DNA from 2 places in the Peribacillus sp. ACCC06369 genome. Region 1 is predicted to be linked to the other one. Evidence: riboswitches for the same ligand, from Rfam matches in the RefSeq annotation. Region 1 holds a riboswitch; the other holds the start of a gene.
The links. A riboswitch is a leader RNA that binds a small molecule or an ion and turns the genes downstream of it on or off. The one in region 1 is predicted to bind FMN.
Positions count from the first base shown of each region.

Region 2: it holds a riboswitch for FMN, as region 1 does, so the genes downstream of both, ribE (riboflavin synthase) here and QUF78_RS17245 (ECF transporter S component) in region 1, are expected to answer to the same signal.

Region 1 is NZ_JAUCEN010000002.1:3,382,005-3,394,739, forward strand. Features, by position in the region: gene QUF78_RS17200 (genetic competence negative regulator) at 1-172, opposite strand, end outside; gene QUF78_RS17205 (MerR family transcriptional regulator) at 261-1,154, opposite strand; gene QUF78_RS17210 (metallophosphoesterase) at 1,253-2,101, opposite strand; gene QUF78_RS17215 (YpbF family protein) at 2,166-2,624, opposite strand; gene QUF78_RS17220 (LysM peptidoglycan-binding domain-containing protein) at 3,053-3,811, opposite strand; gene QUF78_RS17225 (CPBP family intramembrane glutamic endopeptidase) at 3,789-4,415, opposite strand; gene QUF78_RS17230 (RecQ family ATP-dependent DNA helicase) at 4,405-5,916, opposite strand; gene QUF78_RS17235 (YpbB family protein) at 5,916-6,986, opposite strand; gene QUF78_RS17240 (ferredoxin) at 7,277-7,525, shown strand; gene QUF78_RS17245 (ECF transporter S component) at 7,662-8,243, opposite strand; FMN riboswitch at 8,409-8,543, opposite strand; gene serA (phosphoglycerate dehydrogenase) at 8,864-10,438, shown strand; gene QUF78_RS17255 (hypothetical protein) at 10,519-11,742, opposite strand; gene sigX (RNA polymerase sigma factor SigX) at 11,708-12,268, opposite strand; gene QUF78_RS17265 (ATP-binding protein) at 12,485-12,735, opposite strand, start outside.
Region 2 is NZ_JAUCEN010000002.1:573,667-586,401, forward strand. Features, by position in the region: gene QUF78_RS03510 (molybdopterin oxidoreductase family protein) at 1-501, opposite strand, end outside; gene putP (sodium/proline symporter PutP) at 659-2,128, shown strand; gene QUF78_RS03520 (ATP-binding protein) at 2,305-3,552, shown strand; gene QUF78_RS03525 (DEAD/DEAH box helicase) at 3,600-4,736, shown strand; gene QUF78_RS03530 (hypothetical protein) at 4,847-5,113, opposite strand; gene megL (methionine gamma-lyase) at 5,479-6,654, shown strand; gene QUF78_RS03540 (TspO/MBR family protein) at 6,672-7,400, opposite strand; gene QUF78_RS03545 (hypothetical protein) at 8,621-8,794, shown strand; FMN riboswitch at 9,333-9,463, shown strand; gene ribE (riboflavin synthase) at 9,610-10,248, shown strand; partial or broken gene ribB (3,4-dihydroxy-2-butanone-4-phosphate synthase) at 10,267-10,905, shown strand; gene ribH (6,7-dimethyl-8-ribityllumazine synthase) at 10,978-11,448, shown strand; gene QUF78_RS03565 (DHH family phosphoesterase) at 12,007-12,735, shown strand, end outside.

The sequences.
Region 1 (12,735 bases):
CACTCATTTTAAAGCTGAGTTCTTCGCACGCTTCTTCAACCATATCCTGGAATAACTTGTGGACCTTAAAGGAATTCCCTAAAATATCTTCTTTTGTAATACCTCTATCAATCAAATCATCAAGGGTCAAAAAAATCTTGATTTTATTATTAGTTAATCGCTCCAGCTTCATAAAAAAATGCCCCCTGGTTACCATCTTCATACATCATATGAAGCCTTGGTCGCAGGGTGCATATCCATTATTTCTCCACAGCCGATCGCTAACCTTTCAGCCATTCTTCCCATTTCGATTGCGTGTCCCCCATCAAAACTCCGCTGAAGGCAGTACGGTTCTCTTCGGATATTAGGCTCAGCGCCGCACCTCCAAGACCCACCTTCAAATCCGGGAAATCCTTCATTAACTCCTCAACCAGCCTAAATGTTCTATCGAGATTCTCTTTTAGTGAACATGACATGAATAAGTAAGAGGGTCTAATGATGTTTAAAACGGTAAAAAGATCCTTATCCGCGATGGATTCTCCCAAATAAATGGTTTCATATCCTTTCCGCTTCAAAAAAATGGTAAAGACCAACAGTCCGAATTCATGTTTTTCACCAGGGGCGCAAACGGTAAGGGCTTTCGGAAGAAAACCGTTAGTCGGAATCGTATGCATGACTGAGCTGATCCTGGATTTTAAGATGTTCGAAGCAAAGTGTTCATGAGCGGAAGTAATTTCCCCCTTTTCCCACTTATCCCCTATCTGAACCAATATTGAACCGAGTAGATCAACTATGGTATGTTCGATTGTATACATACTGAATGCTTGGCTTATCAGCATATGGGCTTTATTTTCATTGAAATTTAATAGAGCTTCAATTAATTCATCCGATAACTTAGTCGTTTGTTCATCCTTACGGTTCGTTTCAGGAACTCCAGTCGCCAGATAGCCTGTACTTTCAAGTAGCGAAACGGCTTGGCTTATCGTAAAACCTTGCTCTGTTTTATTGATGAGCCATTTAAGGATTTGCAGATGTTTTTCTGTATACAGCCGGTGCCCTGATTCATTCCTGACAGGTTCGATAAATTTATAGCGCCTTTCCCACGCCCTTAGGGTTCCTGGCTGAATGTCTAGCAGTTTTGAAACTGCCTTTATATTATATTTACCTTCTTGCATGGTTTTACAAGGCCTCCAATAACTGTACGATCAATTGTTGAAATTATAGTGGATTTTTTTAAGTCTGTAAAATCTCGATAGGCTCGATTAAAAGCAGCTTAATAGGTCTGCTCCACCGCTTCGCCTATTTTAGTGCATGCCCCCCTTTTCAGGGTGAATAAGTGCGTTTCCGGCTTTGCTTCAAGCCTTAAAGGCACTGTACTTGTCCCATAGCCATTACTCGTCATATACAAACAGTCACCCTCTTTTTTTATGCTGCCGATCTGATAGGGACCGAATCCGAATATGCGAATCTGCCCTCCATGGGTGTGACCTGACAGAACGAGACTTATATGGTGTTCCGGAGTCAATTGTTTCTTAACCAATGGGTTATGACTCACCAAAATCCGAAAAGCTTCATTCCCGCAATCCGACAACGCAAGATCGAGCCTATCTCGTTCTTCCGTTATATCATCAATGCCCAGAAGAGCGATTTTGCTGCCATTTTGAGACTCAAAAGAAACAGCTGTATTATCAAGGATTTTCACTCCATGTTTCAAAAGGGTTGCATCAAGCTCATGGAAATCCCCTTCATAATCATTATTTCCCCAAACAAAATAAAGGGGGCCAAGTTCTTTTAATTTCAATATATTTTTTTCCACACGTTCCAAGGGAACCCCGTTTTCCCTTATGTCCCCGCCGATGATCACCAGATCAGCCTTATCACGTGCTCCCTCAATTAATCTATCCGATATGATCCGTCGATGAAGATCTGATATGAAAAAAATCCGAACATCGCCAAACCCTTCAGGAAAGTCATTGAAAAATAAGTCTTGAAAAATCAACCTATCTTGCTTGGCCATACGCCACATGTAAATAATCGTGGCAAATACCAGCAGAATGATGACTAAAAATAATCCAGATACCAATAACATCTTTCGTAAACCTTCTTTCCATCCTAATCCCAAGAGTTACCTTCATATAACCATAAAACCATATTACTCGCAATTAAATATGATTTAACGCGATCATTCATTTATTTTCATGATATAAGTTAATATCATAATTCTTCTTCATCATTTCAAAAACCTTATGGCGACTTTTCCATTCTTCCTCTTTTTCCCATAACTGCTTACTTTTATTAATAATTTCACAGCGAAGCAACTGAAACTCCTTTTCTGCTTTATCGAGCTTTTTTTTAATTAATATCATATATCCATATAGCCCTATGGCTGCCGCCAAAAAAAGGAAATGGCTAAAATGGTCGACGAAAACACTAAACATACTGAAAAAGGAATAAGAATAAGGTACAACGATATATAAATAAAGATAAACCAAAAAAAGGGTAGCAACAATCATGGTTGCCCATAAGCTTTGAAGGTGTTTCCTTTTAAGAGCCTCGAACTTTTTTTTTCGATCCACGACATTCTGCAGCATTTGTTTAGTTGCTTGATCCGTTTTTTCATCCAATAAAATGATTGTAGATTCCATCGCATTTCCTCCTCTACTCTTTCAAATCATGATATGAAAGAGTAGTGGAAAAAATGATAAAGTACTTGTCATGTTTGGCTTCATACTGAACCAAGTTGAACAATATTAAAAATACCCTGCCTATAAAGACAGGGTCAGACTGGAGACAAACTCGATAATAATTGAGTTTGTCTCCAGTTTTTTTAGGTTTTTAAAATTTGAATATTGATTTCCACTTCGGGCACTCGCTTTCCGCGGGCGGTCCGGGAGCCTCCTCGGCGCCATTGCGTCTGCGGAGGCTCCCTTGGACGCGCTTTTCTCGCAGGAGTCTCGTACCTTCCGTTCCAATCAACTTTGTTTTAACATTAAGGTTGAACTCCTTTTGCCTAAAGTCTTTTTTGTTTTGGACTAGAAGGATTTAAACTTGATGTTTTCTAAAGGTGCCATCATTATTTCTTGATCGGAATTTTCAAAACCTGACCCCTGGAAATTTCATTGCCATTCAGACCATTCCACTCTCTGATCAGAGCAATGCCTTCCTGTGATTTGTAGTAATTCATGGAAATGCGGAATAATGTTTCCTCACCTTGAACAGTATGTAAGACAACCTTGTATTCCTCTTTATCCGATTTCGCCGCTTGAACTCTTTCGGCTGCCCTTTTCTTTTCTGCCGCTTCAGCCTTTGCTTTTTCGTCAGCTATTTGCTGTGCTTTGGCTTTTTCTTCGGCTTCTTGCTGTGCTTTAGCTTTTTCTTCGGCCTCTTGCTGTGCTTTAGCTTTTTCTTCGGCCTCTTGCTGTGCTTTAGCTTTTTGTTCGGCTTTTCTCTTTTCTTCTTCCTCTGCTTTAGCCTCAGCTACTTCTTTTTCTTTCTTTTCCTTTAAATCCTCTGCCGTTGCTGTAGTAGGGATCGCTTCTTTATCTTCCTTATTTTCTTCAAAGACGACTGGGTCACTTTTTGGATCATGTACAGGGAAAGGTTTTTCCTGAAAATATGTATAAAGGCTGTAAAATCCAATTGGAAGCAAAATAAAAAACAATGCTAATAATTGTATCATTGGAAACTTAATCTTCACTTTACTTTTTTTCTTTTTATTCTGGTGAACTTTGCTGCGCTTGGGCAATGATGACTTAGCCTTATGACGTTCAATTCGCGAACGAAGTTCACCAGCCTGATCGTTTTCCTTTTCACTCTTCTGCACTCGACTCATTAAAGTCACCCCCTTTCTTGCTCAACCCTCTTTGCTTTTTGCTCTTGATTAAAATACCCAGGATAAAGTCAATCAAAAAGTGTGCCGTAATCGTCACCAGGATATTATTGGTCATTTCAAAGAGAAAACCGATAAAGAAGCTCAAAACCAAAACATTTAAAAATAAAAACCAATTAAAAAGGTAACGATAATGAACAGCTGCAAAAATGAGGCTCGTAAGAAGCAAGCCAAAATGTGTTTGCAACACTCCACGAAATAATAACTCTTCACTTATCGCTACCACTAAAGCAACGACAAAAATCATCGGGTATGACAAATTACTGAAAATGCGTTCGTTAATACCACCATCATCCTGATAGGAAGGTGGTGTCACTTTCATAAAGAAAATGTCAAATAACACGACAATGACTCCAGCGGGAATTCCAATCAGCAAAATGTTCAGGTCATCAAAGATAAATAAGTCGAAAAAAGCAGAACGGTCTTTAAATAAAATAATACCTAAAAAAATGGATAACGTTAAGAGAATAATTTGTGTAAGAAACAAATTATTTAGCAACTGTTTATCTGTTAGTTGTTTAATTATTTCAGCTTGCTTATTTTTCATTCCCATTTTCCTTCTTTAATAAGATAAAAGCCAATTCCTCTTTCCACGTTGAATAGGAATTAACCGGATCCACCTTGACTTCCGGCCATACATCAGCCATTTTCTCGGCATCCATACCACAGATATCACAGCAAATGGGGTTCACTTCCCGCTGCTTTTCTTCAAAATAGTCCAATATTCCTGAACGGCGACATTCGTTTGCTTGTATCCAAATAAGGAAATTATTAAGCTTTTCTTGATTCCCGGATTTCCTCTTTTGACAATACTCTTTCATCTCTGCCACTTGATATAAAGGATCTTTATTTCCTGTAATGAACTGGGTAAAAAAACGAAGCTGGATTTCGTTCAACGAAAAAGATTGAGACAGCTGTTCTTTTTCTGATAGGGTCAAATTCGCCGGAATCTGTTGTGAAGCATTAAGGAAAGAGCAAACACCATCGATTTGCATATCCGTAGGCAACTGTTGCTCCATCAGATGCAGGGGAAGCCCTTCATCCCCGTCACTATATAATAAGACAGCCACACTTTGCTTCCTATCTCGTCCCGCCCTGCCTATCTCCTGAAGATAAGCTTCCATCGTGGATGGCATATGAAAATGGATAACGTACCTGACATCGGATTTATTTACACCCATGCCAAAAGCACTCGTTGCACATATAATTTTCAACTGACCGGAAATGAATTGCTGCTGAATGAGCATCCTTTGTTCCTGTTCCATGCCACCGTGATAATAATTGACGCTCTCAATCCCGTTTTCCTGTAAAAACCCAGTGACCGATTCCGCCAATTTTTTAGAGGAAAAATAAATAATTCCGCTACCTGTAAATTTCCTGACAAGCTCCAGTACACGGGATAGTTTCTCTTCGTAGCTGAACTTGCGCTCTACAATTATTGCAATATTATCGCGGTCAACAGATGAGACGGTTTCCTTGGCTTGTCCAATGTTGAGTTTACCAATGATATCCCTTCTGACTTCAGTGGTTGCAGTTGCTGTCAGGGCAAGAGTCAATGGATTGTTCAATTCACGCCTCACTTCTCCTAAATTCAAATAATCCGGTCGGAAATCATATCCCCATTGTGAGATGCAGTGTGCTTCATCGATGACGAATAGACCTATTTCTATAGATTTCAAGGATTTTATCACAGTCTCCAGGCTCAGCATTTCAGGAGATAAAAAGATAAAACGATAACTATGTAACCGGTCGAAAGCTTTCCTTTTTTGATTTAGATTCAAAAAAGAATTGAGGGTCAAAACACTTTTTTCGCCACTCATCTTGAGCTGATCTGCCTGATCCTGCATTAATGATAATAATGGGGAGACAATTAGGACAGTCTTATTCAAAAGATAGGCCGGCAACTGGTAACATAATGATTTACCGGATCCGGTTGGCAGCATCGCTAAAGTATGACGGCCGGACATCAATGATTCAACCACTTCTTTTTGTCCGGGACGGAATTCATCAAATCCGAATTTTTCTTTGAGGACTCGTTCTATATTCATCATCCATCACCTAATTTCGCAAGTACAAGCCGTATTTGGAAAAAGCTTATCTGTTTATTATCGACCATATTCTTGATTGCTTTAAGCTTTTTCGTACCAAGTTCCTTAATAGCAGCAGCAATTTCTCTCTCATCCTCGATAGACACATAATCGGATATTGGAAAACCTTTATCCGATAGGACAATTTCAACGAGGTGATCTTCAATGGTGTTGACTTTCAATCGGCGGATTTCAGCTATTTCCCCCAGGTTTTTCCCTGCCTGTATGTACCGTAAAGTAGTCTGTGTAGATTGTGTCAAATGAGGATTCTCACTCTTTTGCCAATCATTGGTTAACGAGGACAAAAGGGGGTATTCCGTTCCCGTTCCCGTATCCATTTCTGAAAGCATTTGATGCAACGAGTCAAGAAATGTAAAGCGAACATATTGTTCTTCTACATCTTTCCTTTTGGCAATCTGTTCAAACGTAAGCCCAATCCTATTTACCCCAGTTAATTTCAAAATGAAAATGTCTCGTTTCAAATCACTTTGACTTTCTAAAAGGGAAATCAGTTCTTCATATAGATGTTGAGCAATCAACACTCGGTCCTGACGATTGGCATGTAAGAATTCCTTCACGAAATATTGGATTTTCGGATTTCGTTGTATCGGATAAAAACGTCTTTCATTGTGGACAATATGGGATATGGTTTGAATGAGCAAGTTTAACCTTCCCCAGAAAACCGGGGTGATATTGTGATACTTCCAACCATTTATATACGTCGGAAAAGGATTATTATTAAAGTAATCGACTAACATTCCCTCTCCTTGCAGACTAATTTCATATGCATCTGATTTATTCGTTAAATTAATGTAGTCATGCTTAAGGAACTGTTCAATGTTTTGATTCAATTGCTGACGGGTAAATCGAGGTATTGTCCCAAATATATTCGTTAACCCGAATAAATGGGCATCCTGGATTGTTTGTGACGACTTCTTTCCCTGTAGCATATGGTATATAGCATAAATGGAACGTTCGCCTTGAAATTTTTTTATCGCATATAGAATGATTGCCTGTAGATAATTATTCATGGGACTCACATCCTTGTTTCATTTAACCAATAAACCCATTGTAACAAATATCTGCAAAAATCGCCGTTATTATTGATGAATACAAGGAAAATTATGTGACTAAATGACGAACCATGGTAGGACCCAAGTTAATTATTACGATGTTTTTCGTTGACATTCTACTACATGATAGTTATTATCAATACAATTTCTATTGAAAAGTTTGGCATTCGGTCTTACAATAAGAAAGAGATAATAATCTGAAATAAAAAGATTATCAGTTGTTAATCAACTTAGGAGGGGTTATATTCATGGCTAAATTTACTATTGTGGATAAAGAAACATGCATCGCTTGTGGTGCTTGTGGAGCAGCAGCACCAGATATATATGATTATGATGACGAAGGGATTGCATTTGTTACCCTTGACGATAATGAGGGAATCGTTGAAATTCCAGATGTACTAATAGATGATATGATGGATGCATTTGAAGGATGTCCAACGGATTCTATTAAAGTTGCTGACGAGGCATTTGACGGGGATGCACTAAAATTCGAATAAAGGTACAAGCCATTTTCAATCGAGAATGGCTTTTTCTTTTGGCCAATGTCGCTTATATATTCCCATACCAATGACATAAAAAAACAACCGGATATGGATATCCGGTTGTTTTTTTATATTTCTATCGTCAATGCCGTTAAGCATTTTTATATAATATTTGCTTATTGATCCATGTCTGTAATTTAATGAACAATAACATGAATACAGATGTGATGAGCACGCCTTTAATCACGTTGAAAGGCAAGATTGCCGTCGTGACGAACTTTCTCGACTCGGGTGCCGACATTGCATCCGCTCCCATAAAGAAGGTATAAGCCGGTAAAAAGACAAAATAGTTTAAAACGCTCATAAATACCGCCATGGAAACTGTACCCGCAAGTAAAGCGAACGTCATCCCTTTTTTTGAATTGATTTTATTAAATACATAATAAGTCGGCAAGACGAACAGTATTCCCGCAACAAAGTTAGCGATATGTCCCACTGGTACAGCAGTCAAGGTCCCTGTCATGACAAAATCCAATAGGTTTTTAAGGAATTCAACTAGAATCCCGGCCATCGGACCGAAAATCAATGCCGCCATCAGTGCTGGTATGTCGCTAAAATCAACACTCAGAAAAGGTGGAAATCCTGGGAACGGAAAATTTAAAAGCATCAATAAATAAGAAATGCTTCCCATCATGGCCAGTGTGACCATTTTTTTCACTTTGTTCTTTTTCATAGTTCTCTCTCCTTCTTTTCCGATCTACCTGAAAAAGAGGTTAGGGTTCCTTAATCATGTTGATGCTCAATAAAAAACCTTTAATTCCAATAGAATTAAAGGGATAAATTAAAGGTTACATCAAACAAACGTTCAGCAAATAACTGTTGAAACGCACTCAGGAACCTCCATCTTCTCCCATCCAGACTATACTGTCGGCTTTGGAATCACACCAAATCCTGCCCATAAGGCTCGCGGGCTTAGAAGAGAATTTCCTTCATCACCGCCGGTGGGGAATTACACCCCGCCCCGAAGATAGACCTATAAAATTTTGTTTTATCTTTCCCATTATATCCGAAATTCCTTTTTTGTGATAGCATTTTTTCTCAGTTGATACATTTAGGACTATAAATCACTTAAAAGAAAAATCGGATACACAAAATTATCATAATGAAAATATTTTTTCTTTTAAAGCAATCGATGTTGAAGCCATTAATAGTGCGGCATTAAACATACGATCCAAATGTAATTATTGTTTTAAGCGCTTACAATCAGAGAAGCCAAATTGACACAATTGGCATTTAAATTGTAAAATTAACTGAAATTTAAGATAATTCTTTTCCCTAGGAAGGTGTTTAGACGTGTATCGGATTTTAGTAGCAGATGCCATCAAACCAGAAGGACTCGGACCGCTATCAGAGGCTTCCAATATTCACCTTATTCAGAAGACAGTAGAGGAAGCGGAAAACGAACTTGATCAGATTGATGCAATACTTGTAAGAAGTGCAACGAAGGTTACGGAAGATTTAATGAACCGTATGCCGCAGTTGAAAATTATAGCACGCGCTGGTGTCGGCGTCGATAACATAGACATCCCCGCTGCGACAAAACGTGGGATTGTCGTGGTTAATGCTCCTGACGGCAATACCATTTCAACTGCAGAACATACATTTGCCATGATGGCTTCTTTAATGCGCCATATTCCGCAAGCTTATGCTTCACTGAAGAATGGGGAATGGAAACGTTCTTCATATACTGGAACGGAACTTCGCGGCAAAGTATTAGGTATAGTTGGATTTGGACGTATCGGAGGGGAAATTGCCAAACGTGCTAAAGTGTTTGGGATGGATGTAATTGTCTATGATCCGTTCCTGACTGCTGATCGTGCAAAGAAAATGGCCGTAACGTCCCTGCCGTTAAATGAATTGCTTCCTAAAGCAGATATCATTACTGTACATACTCCACTAACGAATGAAACTAGAGGTTTAATCAATAAAGAAAAACTGCTTACCTGTAAAAAAGGAGTTTATGTACTGAACTGCGCACGTGGTGGAATTCTAGACGAAGATGATTTATATGAAATGATAGTTGAAGGACATGTTGCAGGGGCGGCGCTGGATGTTTTCGTGGAAGAACCTCCACTTGGCCATAAACTGCTTGAATTGGATAGCGTCATTGCTACACCTCATCTAGGTGCATCTACGAAAGAGGCCCAATTAAATGTAGCCGTACAGGTTGCCCAAGAAGTTTTGACCTATTTCGAAGGAAATCCAGTTTCCAGTTCAATCAACCTTCCAGCGATTTCTAAAGAAGTGTTTGAAAAGGTACAGCCATTCTATCAACTTGTTCAGCAAATGGGATCCATTGCTTCTCAGTGCATGAATGAAGGGATTCAGGAAATCTCCGTTACGTATGCAGGAGAGTCATTGGACTTCGATACAGCGATTCTGACAAAAAGTCTAATCTCAGGCTTCTTCAAATCAAGGGTTGATGCATCAGTCAATGAGGTGAATGCCTTGCTGGTCGCAAAAGAGCGTGGCATTACAGTTGGTGAAAAAATCTCAACGGACTCTTTAGGATACTCTAACTTGATCAGCCTTAAAATAAAAGGTGACAACCGCGAATTAACAATAAGTGGAACTTATATCGAAAATTACGGTTCTCGAATTGTAAGCTTGAATGGTTTCAAAATCGACTTTCATCCGGAATCGAATTTACTTTATATCCAGCATACCGATAAACCTGGTGTAATCGGTAACGTAGGTAAGGTTCTTGGTGATCACGGAGTGAATATCGCCACCATGCAGGTAGGCCGAAAAGAAGCTGGTGGGGAAGCAATCATGGTTTTAAGCTTTGATGAACCATTGGCAGACAACATGAAACAATTTTTAATGGAAACAGAAGAAATTACATTCATGGCCCGTATTTCATTATAAGAAGAAAAAAGTGCCCGTCAGCGCGGGCACTTTTTTTAAATGTATAGAGCACCCCTCCATCATTTAGCCCGTCCCCTGCATCAATTCACTAGGTTCGGTGCTTTGGGCACCCATATGTCTTCAGTTAAATTCAACTGGCCGACCTCTTCAATTGGTGCATTTTCAAACTTCACTTTTTCAAAACCAAAATCCTTAGCAATGAAGAGTATGGCTTCTAAAGCTTGAAGGGATTCCTCACTATTTTCTATAGCTGCTTGATCTGACAATTGAATGGACACAAGATCTCCTTTTGAACGTATACTTTCCCATTTAAGGTCATCCGGGATTGCAGGTGAAATCCCCTCCATGTCCGGCTCCCCTTTTCCAGCTTGAAGTGCCTCTTCAATGTCCCGATAATCCATATTGCTTGGAACTAGGAACCTTGGAGAGGATTCATCTCTTTGGTAAAGTAGGTATGTGCGTTTTTGTTGATGAGGTATATCCGCCTCCTTTAAAAATCCCTTATTGGCAAACATTGCCCCTTGCTTACCACCTGTAGAAAAAGTCATCTTCTCTATATCATTATAGGAAAGCGTTTCTTCCATCGAATGGAGAAAAAGAGTATCCTCTTTCAATAATCGGCTGTTTTCTCGAAACTCAATATGAGCAGTGGTCATATCGTTTCCTTGGTTAATCTTTATATCAAGCGGAAAATAGTCAGATAGCCCATATTGCTCTTCATCGATATTGGACATTTGATTCGTTAACCGATTCAGTGTATCCGCTTTGTCATAATGTTTGAGTTTAATTGATATGGGAACGATGAAATTCATTTGATCATCAGGTACGCCTATGGTAATGACCGATGCATTTTTAAGGTCGTCTTGATAAATCGCATGTGCAAAAGTTTTTTCCTTTTCCCCTGTTAGAGGTTCTATTTCTGAAACCTCGTCTTTAGATTCAATCTCCGCTTGCTTACTCAAAAACTCTTGATTACCCTGTTTATCTTCTGAGGTATTTTCTTTGATATTTGCATTTTGCCGTTCCTGATCTGCCATTTCCTTATTTTCGGATATGGATAATTTCCCATTACCGCTGCTGTCCTCTTCCCTTGTAGTTCCCTTGTTTCCAATAATTAACGATGACGCCAAAACAACCATTAAGAATAAGGAGGCCACACCCGCAATTAGAGGTATCCAGTGTTTCTTTCTTTTTTTATCATGTATTCTCGCATACACCTCTGCCTTGGTTCGGTCATCTTTTAATTTCGGAAGCCCGCGTAGCATGTCTTCAATTTCGTTTTCTTTCCAACGGGATCTTCTCATTGCGGTGGCCCTCCTTTCCTGATAAATCTTCCATCAATGTTTTGATTGCCTTTAAAGCACGGTGCTGGGTCGTTTTTACCTTACTTTCACTCCAATTTAATATTTCTGCAGTTTCCGTAATGGACATGCCCTGAATGTACCTTAAAATGATGACGGATCTTTGATCGACGGTACATCTGTTTAAACATTGATAAATATCTTGGATCTCATCGTTCATGATGGCCACTTCTTCCGGAATGGGCTGAGTATCTTTAATCAATTGCCTATCCCAATCAAAGTTAGGAAAGATTTTGTCTTTCCACCCTTTTTGTTTCCGAAAATAATCAATCGTCACATTTCTGGCAATCGAATAAATCCACGTTTTTTCACTGCTTTTTCCTTCGAAGCGTTCATAAGCCTTCATAACCCGGATATAGACCTCCTGAACAAGGTCCTCTGCCGTTTCTCGATTTTTAGTCATATAAAAAATGAATTGATAAACTTCCTGATGATATTTTTCATATAGATCGTGGAAAACGGAATCCATCATTTCCCCACATCCGTTCATAAATATAGTCGTCATTCCTCAATAAAAGTTACATACTTCGGCTTTAATCTTAATATAAAATTCCGTCATTTCCACATGTCCGGAACTTCTTATCTTGTTCCCTAAAAAAAACAAAGACAAGTTGGAAATGAATCCAATTGCCTTTGTCTTCACAGTTCCCTATGAAACAATTTTTTTTGGAAAGCTGTCCGTCATTCAATCGGCATTTTCCATAATTCGAGGCAGGATAAAACTGAACGTTGTCCCTTTATTAGGTAAACTGTTTACCGAAATGTAGCCATCATGGGCATTGATTATATTTTTTACGATGGCCAAACCCAATCCGGTACCTGATCGGCCGCGGGTCCTTGCCTTATCCGCTTTATAAAACCTCTCAAATACAAAAGGTAAATCTTCTTCGGGAATACCAGATCCAGAGTCCCTCACATCAATGATCAGACCTCTTC
Region 2 (12,735 bases), 2.8 Mb from region 1:
TTCAGGGTCGATGCCGAAAGAACCACCCATTGTATAGTTGTATCCGACTGAGCCGGCCGCGTTACAAATGGATCGCTCAAGCATGCTTGCACCGAGTTTGTGAAAAAAACGGCGATCCATGCCCTCTGCGCTTAGGTTACCCATGTTTCCATAAAAGCTGTAGGGAAGTATGCTTTCAGGGCCATGCATTTCGAGCAGATCATTCCATTTGAAAGTAATTGTGTCAATGGCCTCTTCCCAACTGATTGGAGCGAATTTCCCTTCTCCTTTCGGGCCGATGCGCTTTAATGGCTGCTTTAAGCGATTGGGGTCATATAGGCGGGCAGTCATGTTCCGGACCTTGTTGCAAATATTCCCTTTGGTGACTGGATGATCAGGGTCCCCCTGAACTTTAATGATTTTCCCGTCCTTTTTGTGCAGCAGTAGACCGCATTGATCAGGACAGTCAAGAGAGCAAACAGAGGGAAAGACTCCATCTGGCTGATTGATATAGGATTGCATGGGCGTATTCCTCCTAATAATTTAATCTAATAAAATGAATTTTCTTAATTATATTGAAAGTGAAATCGTTGATAGGTGCAAGAACTTCTTAACATATGTTTTTTTTTCTGATAAGCTTACAAGATGAAAATTAACCTATAAATAGGAGGATTCATTTTTGGAATATGGAATTATAATATCAATTGGAATATACATGGCAGGCATGCTGTTAATTGGTTATTTGGCCTATCGGAGAACGGCCAACTTAACGGATTACATGCTTGGCGGCCGGAACTTGGGCCCAGCTGTAACTGCATTGAGTGCAGGTGCTTCCGATATGAGCGGCTGGCTGTTGATGGGTCTTCCCGGTGCAATGTACATAAGCGGGTTAAGTGCTGGCTGGATTGTCATCGGCCTGTGTGCAGGATCTTATTTAAACTGGTTATTCGTGGCACCAAGACTTCGGACATATACGGAAGTGGCCGGCAATTCGATTACGATTCCCGACTTTTTGGGAAATCGGTTTAAAGATGGATCACGGATTTTGAAAGTTGTATCAGCATCGGTCATTTTAATCTTCTTCACCTTTTACACCTCTTCAGGTATGGTAGCAGGCGGTGAGCTTTTCCGCTCCGCTTTCAATTTGGATTACCGGTGGGGCATCTGGCTGACGGCGAGCGTTGTTATTCTTTACACATTATTTGGCGGATTCCTGGCTGTTAGCTGGACGGACTTCGTACAAGGTACGATTATGTTCATTGCCTTAATTCTAGTACCAGTTGTCACGATTGTAAATATTGGTGGCTGGGATCCTACCTTCAATGAAATAAAATCGATTAACCCGAATTTATTGCATGCTTTCGAAGGAACATCAACCATTGGCATCATATCTCTTCTGGCATGGGGACTTGGTTATTTCGGGCAGCCTCATATAATCGTTCGATTCATGGCGGTTTCATCTGTTAAGGAATTGAAAAGTGCACGGAGAATCGGTATGGGCTGGATGATTTTTGCTATCGTGGGAGCGATGTTCACCGGATTGGTAGGGATTGCTTATTTTAATCTGACAAGCAGTCCTTTAGGGGAAAAAAGTGCAGAGTCTGTCTTCATCATTTTAGCTAAAGAACTGTTTCCTTCTTTAATTACAGGCTTCTTGTTGGCGGCGATTTTGGCAGCGGTCATGAGTACGATTGCGTCTCAGCTGTTAGTTTCTGCAAGTGCCCTGACGGATGATTTCTATAAGCAGTTCATTCGGCCGAATGCATCGGATAAGGAATTAGTGCTAGTGGGCCGGTTTGGAGTTTTGGCAATTTCTGCCATCGCTCTCATTTTAGCTTTTAATCCAAGTGGTACGATCCTTAAATTGGTGGGTTATGCATGGGCCGGTTTTGGAGCGGCCTTCGGTCCGGTCATTTTGTTAAGCCTGTACTGGAAGCGAATGACGAAATGGGGAGCCCTGGCGGGAATGATTGTCGGTACCTCAACAGTAATCGTTTGGGAAATGATCGAAGAGTTAGCTGAAGTATACGAAATCATTCCTGGTTTCATCGCTGGAACAATAGCGGTCGTTGTTTTCAGCTTACTATCGGCCAAGCCTTCAAAAGTTATAGAAGAGGAATTCAATCAAGCCATCAAAAACCTCTCTTGATCATTTAACCCAGTTGTTTTTTAGATATAAACAATGAACGCCATAGATATGGTACAATATCCAAAGAGTCCTTATGTGGAAAACATGAGGGCTTTTTTTGAGTGATTTGGGAATAATAAACCAAAAAACATTACAAAGGATAAAACATGAACCAATCTCATAAAATTGCATGTAAAGTGGCTATTATATATATAATCATTGGGGTCTTATGGATTATCGTTACGGATTACATCTCTATGACACAGGCAAAGGCGGATGTTCAGATATATGCAATGTTTCAACATTCCAAAGGATGGATGTTCATTTTCATAACCGGGCTTTTCTTATACTTCATAATCAGGTATTGGACGGGGAAAATGTTGAGGTCCCAACAGGAATTCAATCTAAAGGATGAACAGTATCAGTCGCTGTTCAAGCATAACCCCGATTGTGTCCTTGAACTGAATCTTGAAGGAAATGTCGTTTCAATTAACCCGGAAGCTGAAAAGCTGTTAGGTCATCACAGTGACAATTTGAAAGGCAAGAATGCGAATCATCTCATCAACTGGAATGAAAAGGAAAAAGTATCTGTTTTCTTTATACAGTCCCTTCAAGGCGAAGCCGTAAAATTCGAAACGACCATCCAGAATAAGAGTGATGAAAAGCGGATAATCCGTGTAACCTTTCTACCGATCATCGTTCAAGCGGAAATGCTTGGAGTATATGCAATCGTAAGGGATATTACTGAATTGCGGCGCGAAGAGGAATTGATGGTCATGTCGGAAAAGCTATCTGTAATCGGACATCTGGCTGCTGCCGTCGCACATGAGATAAGAAATCCGCTGACATCTTTAAAAGGATTCGTACAATTAATGGACATGACACAGGAGGTCAACCCGCTGCATTCTGATATCATGTTGAAGGAAATTGACCGAATTAATATTATCTCAAGTGAACTGTTGGTTCTCGGAAAGAAACAGGATGTCGCATTCCGAAGGATAGATCTTGCCGACAGTTTACAACAGGTATTCACGTTGATGCAAGCAGAGACGAATTTGAATAATATCGAAATGGGGTTTAGGGTTAAAACCGCTGAACCGATTTATATTATGGCTGATTCAATTGAACTTAAACAGTTGATAATCAATGTTGTCAAGAATAGCATTGAAGCGATAGAGGATAATGGGAAAATTGATCTGTCGCTGCAAATCCTCGATGATCAAGCTGTAGTCAGCGTGAGTGATAATGGCATAGGAATGATGCCCGAGCGCCTTGAAAGGATTGGTGAGCCTTTTTATTCGACGAAGGAAAAGGGCACAGGGATCGGACTTGCAATTTGCCGGAAGGTCGTTCATCGCCTTGACGGGGAAATGCATTTTGAAAGTGAGATAAACAAAGGGACGACGGTTACAATTCGTATTCCGTTGGCTACTGGACAAGAATAAGTGGTACTATGAAAGATAGGAAAAGTTTTATATTAAAGGAGAACGATATGAGCGAATTACCTGCATTAGTGAACGATAGAAAACCATATATACAAGAGGTCTGGAAAAAGTCCGGATTCGGACAACTTACCCCGATTCAAACTAAAGCGATTCCCGTGATTGTTGAGGGAAAAGACATCATGGCTGAATCACCGACTGGAACCGGAAAAACTTTAGCTTATTTACTTCCAGTGTTAGAAAAGGTAGATCCTGAAAAAAAATCGCCGCAAGCTTTGATTTTGGCATCATCCCGAGAACTGGTCATGCAAATCAATGAAGAAATTCGCATTTGGTCAGAGGGAAGCGGCATAACGGGTGCAGCATTCATCGGCGGTGCTAATGTGAAAAGGCAGTTGGACAAACTGAAGAAGCATCCACAGGTAATTGCCGGAACACCGGGTAGGATTTATGAATTGATTGCCCAAAAGAAATTGAAGATGCATGAAGTTAAGACGATTGTACTTGATGAAGGTGACCAATTGATCACTCCAGAGCATATGGGTACGATCAATAATATTATCAAAACAACCCTTAAAGACAGGCAAATAATGGTATTCTCGGCAACTCTGCCAGAGGAAACTGAAAAAGCGGCCCGAGGATTCATGAATGAACCCGAAATGATAAAGGTCGATAAGCATGAAAAAATGGAATCGAAAGTGGATCATCTGTACTTTGTTGTAGAGAGACGGGAAAAATCCAAGATTCTTGAGAAAATCACAAGACTTAAAGATGTGAAGGCCCTTGCCTTCCTGAATGATATAGCAGAACTGAGCGTCTTACATGAAAAGCTGAGCTATAAAGGTGTTGAAATGGGCGTGCTTCACGGGGAATCCAATAAAGTCGACCGGGAGAAAGCGCTGCGCAAGCTTCGTTCCGGAAAATCCCCGATGTTGATAGCAACGGATGTAGCGGCTAGGGGGCTTGATATTAAAGGTCTTACTGCGGTCGTTCATATTGATATGGCTGATAACATCGATCAATATATCCATAGATCAGGGAGAACTGGGCGTGCAGGTGCAGACGGCACTGTTATTTCAATCGTAACGGAAAGAGAAGAGCGAGAGTTGAAAAAAATGGCTCGTGAACTGGAGATTCCATTAACAAGAGTAACCTTCTATGGTGGAAACATCGTAGTCGATGAATGATTTGGAAAAGGGATGGCCGTGGCGGCTGTCTCTTTTTTTTTACAAACACGATTAGGATTTAAGCAGGGAACATATACCATCCGACCAATTCTTAAAACTCCTCCTTTTCTTTAAAAATTAAGTGGATGCTCAATTTGAATTCGCTCTACAGGACCTTTCACTGTCTTAAAATGGTGGGATTCCCAGTTAACCAAAAATATGCGGATGAAAATGAGTGAACCTCCAACTGCAACGTACCAGTGAACAGGGTCATCCAGCAAGAGGAATAACGGGTTCATGAATGTCAAGATCGACAATTCCCCGGCTGAATTGGTCCTTAAACCTATAAAGAAGCATCCCCTGACACCAGCTGTCTGGAAAAAAAGATGATACTCCATTTGGACCAATTCTTGATCTTTTTGAGTGCGGGCGTTTGATGAGCTTAACGACTATGGCCATGCTGAAATCTGCTAGGATGAACCGAAACACTGCCAGTAACTTAGGGTGAAGTACGCAAAGCCAATTTGTCCTATAGCGAATGAAGAACCCATTAAAGCAGTCGTTAATATAACCAGAAAACCAAAAATGAATTTGTTCATCTTGCGCCCTGCCAAAATCTTTATCTATAAATTCTGATTGTGAAATTAAATTATATATACTGAATTCTGGAGTTTATTGATGGGGATATTCATGCATGAAAACGCTTCCTTTATATGGATTTTTGACATATGATAGCAATAGATATAGGTTAGGAGGAGACGATATGACAGGGAAGTATAAAAAGTTTGAAACGGCAGTCATACATGAAGGATATGACTCGAAGAAGCATTTAGGAAGCTTGGCAACACCCTTATTCCAAACCTCAACATTCACTTTCGAAACGGCCGAGCAAGGGGAACGGCGTTTTGCCGGTATAGAAGATGGATATATTTATTCTCGCCTTGGAAATCCCACGGTACAAGTGCTTGAAGAAAAGATTGCCGCTTTGGAAGGGGGGGAAGCTGGCCTTGCTTTCGGATCGGGTATGGCAGCGGTTTCAGCAGTGCTTTTTGCGTTAACTAAAACGGATGACCACATCCTGTGTTCACAGGGGCTATATGGATGTACATTCGGGCTTCTGCAGTTAATGAAAAATAAATACCGAATCACTCATGATTTTTGTGAAATGGATACAGAAGAACAAGTAAGGAAAATGATTCGGCCGGAAACGACCTGCATATATGTAGAAACCCCAATCAATCCGACGATGAAAATGATTGATTTAGAGATGGTAGTGAGAGTTGCGAAGGAATATAATGTAACGGTCGTAGTCGATAATACGTTTTCGACTCCCTACTTACAGAGACCGCTTGAATATGGATGTGATATCGTCCTTCATAGTGCGACAAAATATCTTTGCGGGCATGGGGATGTCGTTGCGGGCCTTGTTGTCGGCAAGAAGGAGTTTATGAAAAAGGTAGCTGGAACTACACAGAAGGATATCGGTGGAATCATTTCACCATTCGATGCCTGGTTACTATTGCGGGGGGTAAAGACCTTGCCTGTCAGGATGGACCGTCACTCGGCCAATGCAATGGAGATCTTTCATGAACTTAAGAAACATCCAAAGGTGAAAAAGGTATATTATCCAGGTGATGAAGCCTCACCGGATCATTATATAATGCAAAAACAGATGAAACATGGCGGCGGCATTATCTCTTTCGAATTGCATGGCACAAAAAAGGATGCGCAGGAATTCCTCAATAAATTGGAACTTATCAAAATTGCCGTCAGTCTAGGGGATGCCGAAACATTGATCCAGCATCCCGCCACCATGACGCACTCTGCCATTCCTGAAGATTCGCGGGAACAAATGGGCATCAGTGACCAACTAGTCCGTCTCTCAGTTGGCCTTGAAGCTTGGCAGGACGTATGGCATGATCTTCAGCAGGCATTTTAGGCAGCCATATTTCCTTTTCAGCTCCTTCTATTTTTGATGAAGATTGTGATGGACACGATAAAGATGAGAGCAGCCAGAATATAAGAAATGTCTGAGGTTACCGGGGAGGCGGCACCATTTCGGATCCCGATGCCTATGAACGCCCAAACGAATACGAGAGGATAGCACCAATCCCGGTTTTTACCTGCAAAGACAAAGGCCAGGATTGTTGCTGCAATCAGCAAAATGATTGTCCAAGCTACACTGGAAATCCCATAACCTTCCCATTTAATATAGGTAAGGTAATAAGAAATGTCAGCGATGGCAGCAACACTCACCCAGCCTGTATAAACGGAAAACGGAAATAGATCGAAAGCAGTATGCTCCACTTTTTTTATGCTTATATAAATGACCATTAATGTAGCCAAAAGAGCGATGATAATGAATACGGATAACAAAAAGTGTTCGTAATGCCAAGCCAAAAGCCAGGAACCATTCAGTACACAGCTTAAAGCGAACCAAGGGGAGGATGCCTTATAAACAGGGCTGTTAAGGTGGTTACCTAAAAACTGCCTGATTACCCAAATGGCCAGCAGAAAGTAGATAAAGCCCCATATGGAAAATACATAACCGGCAGGAGTGAAAAGGACATCCAATTTATCAGAGACCTCTCCTGATGTTTGGCCGTTCAATGGCAGGAAATTGGCTAGAAAATTCATTGTTACGACGAATAGAAAGAAAATCAAATTGGTGATGGCAATAAGCATGAGCTTCCTCCTTGTATGAATTGTGACTCCTATAACTTATTCCACCATTTAGGCATGTTTAATCTTTTTGGAGCACATCGGAGGTACTCGGAAATGAATTTCATTTTTCCATATAGAAAGGGATTTCCTGTAACTAATGAACCATTTAAGTTTAGAAATTTCAAATCTTTTTTCACTTTATGGCGTTAAAATATTCAAAAATTCATATTATTTTAGTCCTTCCGGTCGTAAGATCAAAAATAAACCGCCTAAACCTTTGTATTAAAGGGTTTGAGGCGGTTTTTATTTGTTCCATTTTAGTGTTTGGTAGGTAGGAAAGGTTGGCACAATTGAAGGGTGCATTGAATCGTATACTCCACACGAAATGCTAGCTTAAATGATAAAGCCTTAATGAGGACTTTGTAAATCGTCAAGAAGTTCCACCTGAAGAAGTAGGGAAGTAACTTTTTATTGTCTGAAAGTAATAACTGATAAAGGCTGTAATTTTTGGTTTGAATACAGAATTAGAAGACGAAAATACAAGATTGGTCTATGAGGATAAATCACAGATGTTAGATATAACCAGGCTTATGGGAGATTCATTTTATAGAACGTGGATAGATAATTTGAAATCATTAAGCATCCATAATTATGGGGGTTCCTAAATTGCCTAAACTTACAAACATCCGTTCTGTAATCGGATTCGAATACTCAAAATTTTTTTCAACATTAGAGCAAAATTCCCAAAGAAAATCTTTATAGAAAATATATAAAGAAAACCCTCTGAATTCGATTGTATAGTTATATTATCATCTATTCAATTGGGTGCTTTTTATCTTGGAGAAAGAAGATGTCAATATATTCATTAATGGGGACAAGCACAAGCGTAAATTTAGTAAATCCATATTATATAACAATACATGATATGGGGATGATTATATGGGGAAACATAGTTGTAAGAAAAAAAAGGATAAAAAGTGTTGCAAAAAAGAGAAACACAGTTGTAAGAAGGTAAAAGATTGTTGCAAGAAAAAAGAGAAAAAGTGTTGTAAAAAAGAGAGTAAAAAGCATTATTTTGAATGGAATAGTAAAATCAAAATCAGGTGGTAAGTACATTCCGATACAATATAGTAGTTTAGTTAATGGTAAGTTGCAAAGCACTAATTGAATTTAAATAGTTTAAATATTGCACTCATTCTTTGGGTGCTTTTTATTTTGGAGAAAGAAGGTGAGGAAATAGTATGGGTAAGCAGGCTTATTACAATAAATACAAACGTGATAAAGAAGCTAAGAAGTTCTATAACTCATCTGGTTGGAAGAAGTGCAGTGCTGTTGTATTGGCAGGAGACAATCATTTATGCCAGGAATGGTGGAAGAAACGGATCACACCTGTAGACATGGTCCATCACATATAACTTGCAGCTAACTTGATTTTTAGTATGGCCGAGCTTATGGGCCAAGTCTTTATAGTATCCATTGTGTGGTCCAAACTCTTTTTATTCATTTACATAAACTAGTCATTAACATATTCGAGACTTTGAAGAGGTGAGATTAATTGGGTTTAAACAAAAAATGTAAAGATTGAACAAAAGGTAGAGTAAAACGTCGAAGTGGATGTAAACGTGCCTGCTAAGGATAAAAAAGGGAATAGGGATCTTCCCTTACACGTGGTTAAAATCGGAAGGATATACAAAGTATCCAAAATTACTTTTTTAAAATGGCTTGATGGAGAAGGGCAAGGAGATTCATTCCTTGTTCTTTTTATTTTGTCGTGGTAATATGTCATTAATTAAAAGTCAATTCAGTGGTAGTTTTTTGGTAGGATACTTGGAAGGAATGAACAATATTCAACAGAACTATAAAACATTTCAATCAATATCATAACCGTAAAAATCCTATTACATAGGCTTTTAAATAACAACATAATACTAGAAAGCGCAGCAATGTGTTGATAGTGTCCTTCGGGGTCGGGTGAAAATCCCAACCGGCGGTGATGAAGAAATTCTAAGCCCGCGAGCCTGATAAAGGCAGGATTTGGTGAGATTCCAAAGCCGACAGTACAGTCTGGATGGGAGAAGGACGTGTGGAACCCAAGTGTATACGTACGCCTAATTTTTCAAAAAAGAAAATATTAGGCTTTTTAGGTATACAGTTTTTTTCACTCATTTCTCCTGCTAACTCCTTAGGTCTTCCTAAGGGGTTTTTTATATTTTATAAAAGGGGGAAAAACATGTTTACGGGAATCATTGAGGATATCGGTACCGTCCATTCCTTGAAAAAAGGAAAAAGCAGTATGGAGCTGTCGATTCGTTCTGAAAAAATCCTTGAAGATGTTCATCTGGGGGATAGTATTTCAGTCAACGGGGTCTGCTTAACGGTAACGTCCTTCACGAAAAGTTTGTTTACGGTCGATGTGATGCCGGAAACGGTCAAAGCTTCCTCGATCCGGACGTTAAAGTTGGGATCACCTGTGAATCTCGAACGAGCCATGAGTGCACAGGGAAGGTTTGGCGGTCATTTTGTTTCAGGTCATATCGACGGAACCGGAACAATCATAAAAAAAGAACGAAAAGAAAATGCCGTATATTATGTAATCCAATTGGAAGAAGGGCTCAGTACCTTTTGCATTCCAAAAGGATCTGTAGCCATTGATGGAACGAGCTTGACGATATTTGGAATCGAACGAAACCTTTTGACTGTATCACTGATTCCATTGACTCATCAGGACACCGTATTGGGGCAAAAAGCGGCTGGCGATATAGTTAACATCGAAAATGACATGATAGGGAAATATATTATACATCAAATGAAAAATGGTGATTCAAAACCAGGGTTGAATTTAGAGTTTTTGGCAGAGCACGGATTCTAATAAAAGGGCGGTGTAATGATGTTCCATACAATTGAAGAAGCGATCGAAGATTTGAAAGCTGGCAAGATAGTAATCGTATCTGATGATGAAGACCGTGAAAATGAAGGGGATTTTGTCTTGTTGGCCGAAAAGGCGACGCCGGAAGCGATTAATTTCATGGCGACTCATGGACGAGGTTTGATTTGTACAACCATTACTGAAGAATTGGCAGGAAAATTGAACCTGCATCCTATGGTAGGAGAAAATACCGATCATCATGGTACTGCTTTTACTGTTAGTGTCGATCATAAAAGCACTTCCACAGGAATCAGTGCTTTTGAACGGTCATTGACGATACTTGAGCTTCTTAAAGAGGATTCGGTCGCTGAAGATTTTCAAAGGCCTGGTCACACTTTTCCGATAGTCGCTAAAGAAGGCGGCGTACTGAGGAGGGCAGGACATACGGAAGCTTCGGTGGATTTGGCAAAGTTATGCGGTGCCGCTCCAGCTGGTGTCATTTGCGAGATCATGAATGAAGATGGATCGATGGCACGCGTATCCGATTTGGAAGTCATCGCTGAGAAATTCAACCTGAAATTCATCACGATAGCCGATTTGATTCGGTTTCTTCAACAAAGTGATATAATCGGGAAACAAGAATTTGAACTGAACATCCCGAATGCTTAAGGAGTTTAGCGCATTTAAATGAACAAAAAATGATATCTGTATAATAATTAGGAGGAATTGGACATGGGGAAAATTATTGAAGCACAATTAATCGGATCAGGATTGAAAGTAGGAATCGTTGTAGGAAGATTTAATGAGTTTATCACAAGCAAGCTTTTAGGAGGGGCATTGGATGGCCTTAAGCGTCATGGTGTTGATGAGAATGATGTTGACATCGCATGGGTCCCGGGTGCTTTTGAACTTCCGTTAATTGCGAAGAAACTTGTAAATACAGGTAAATATGATGCGGTAATCGGTCTTGGGACGGTAATCAGGGGTGCCACTTCACATTATGATTATGTGTGCAATGAAGCAGCTAAAGGCATGGCATCCGTTTCCTTGGACACAGGTGTACCGGTTATCTTCGGATTGTTGACAACTGAGAATATTGAACAAGCCATTGAACGTGCCGGAACTAAATCAGGTAACAAAGGCTATGAAGCTGCCGTTAGTGCCATTGAAATGGCCAACCTTGGAAAATTGATAGAACAGTGATTTCACATAAGGAGGCCGCAGGGATTAACATTTCCTGCGGTTTTTTTTTGATGTAATGGATTTTAGGTTATGTTACTCAGGTTCTGTTGAATGTGATTTGTGGCATGACGGCTATTTTAGTTTTTTTTTATATCTATTAAGGCAATAACGATTTCCTCAGATTTCCCCCTGTTATTTGGACAATTCTGAAATGGCCATAAGGGCCACTTGTTGGCGGGGTGCCTAGAAATATGGATAGAATGAGGCATAAAGTGATCATTGAATACATGATCATGATATCTTGAAGCATTAATGGTTTGTTGTTTTCCCCTGTCTGTTTTAAGGGAGTACATGGAAATGCCACGATTTCAAAGTAATGTGTTTTCATTATATATTGGTATAAATTCTGGAAAATAAAGAATCATAAGTGGGTTTTTCAAAAAAAAAAAGAACAAAAGCATCGCGTAATGGTAGCATGGTAAATTATGCGGATATGATTATGCTACAATTGTAAAGATTGCAATTGAAATTCATGTCTTTAGGGAAAAGTAAATTTATTAGTTATTAGGAGGGGTTTGTGTGTACCATCTCTTTACACATAATGATTTAGATGGAGTCGGTTGCGGCATTGTAGCTAAGCTGGCATTCGGAGAAGAAGTAGTTGTTAGTTATAATTCAATCGGTCGCCTTAATCAGAATGTAGGAGCATTTCTTGAGCAGGCTAAGATTGAAGATACATTGATTGTTACTGATTTATCGGTTGATGAAGATAACGAAAAAATGATTACTCAGTTTGTGGAAGATGGAGGTAAAGCGCTGCTGATCGATCATCATAAGTCAGCATTGCATTTGAATGAACATGATTGGGCATCTGTAACTGTCGAACAGGAAGACGGTAAACAGACGGCAGCAACTTCATTATTCTATCAGTATGCTGTTGAAAATAAATTTCTGGAACCTTCAAGCATTATCGCTGAATTCGTTGAATTGGTCCGTCAATACGATACGTGGGAATGGGAAGTCAATAAAAATTCAACGGCAAAACGGCTGAATGACCTGTTTTTCATGATTCCGATTGAGGAATTCGAAATGAAAATCGCAAAAAAGTTGTCGACGGCTGAAAGTTTTACTTTTGACGAAGTGGAGCAAACGCTTCTGAATGTTGAGGAGAGTCGGGTTGATCGGTACATAAACAGGAAAAAAAGAGAAGTTTATCAGGCTACGGTCGGTCCCCATACAGCTGGGGTGGTCCATGCAGAGTCATACCACTCAGAATTGGGAAATGAACTGTCGAAAGAGTTCTCGCAT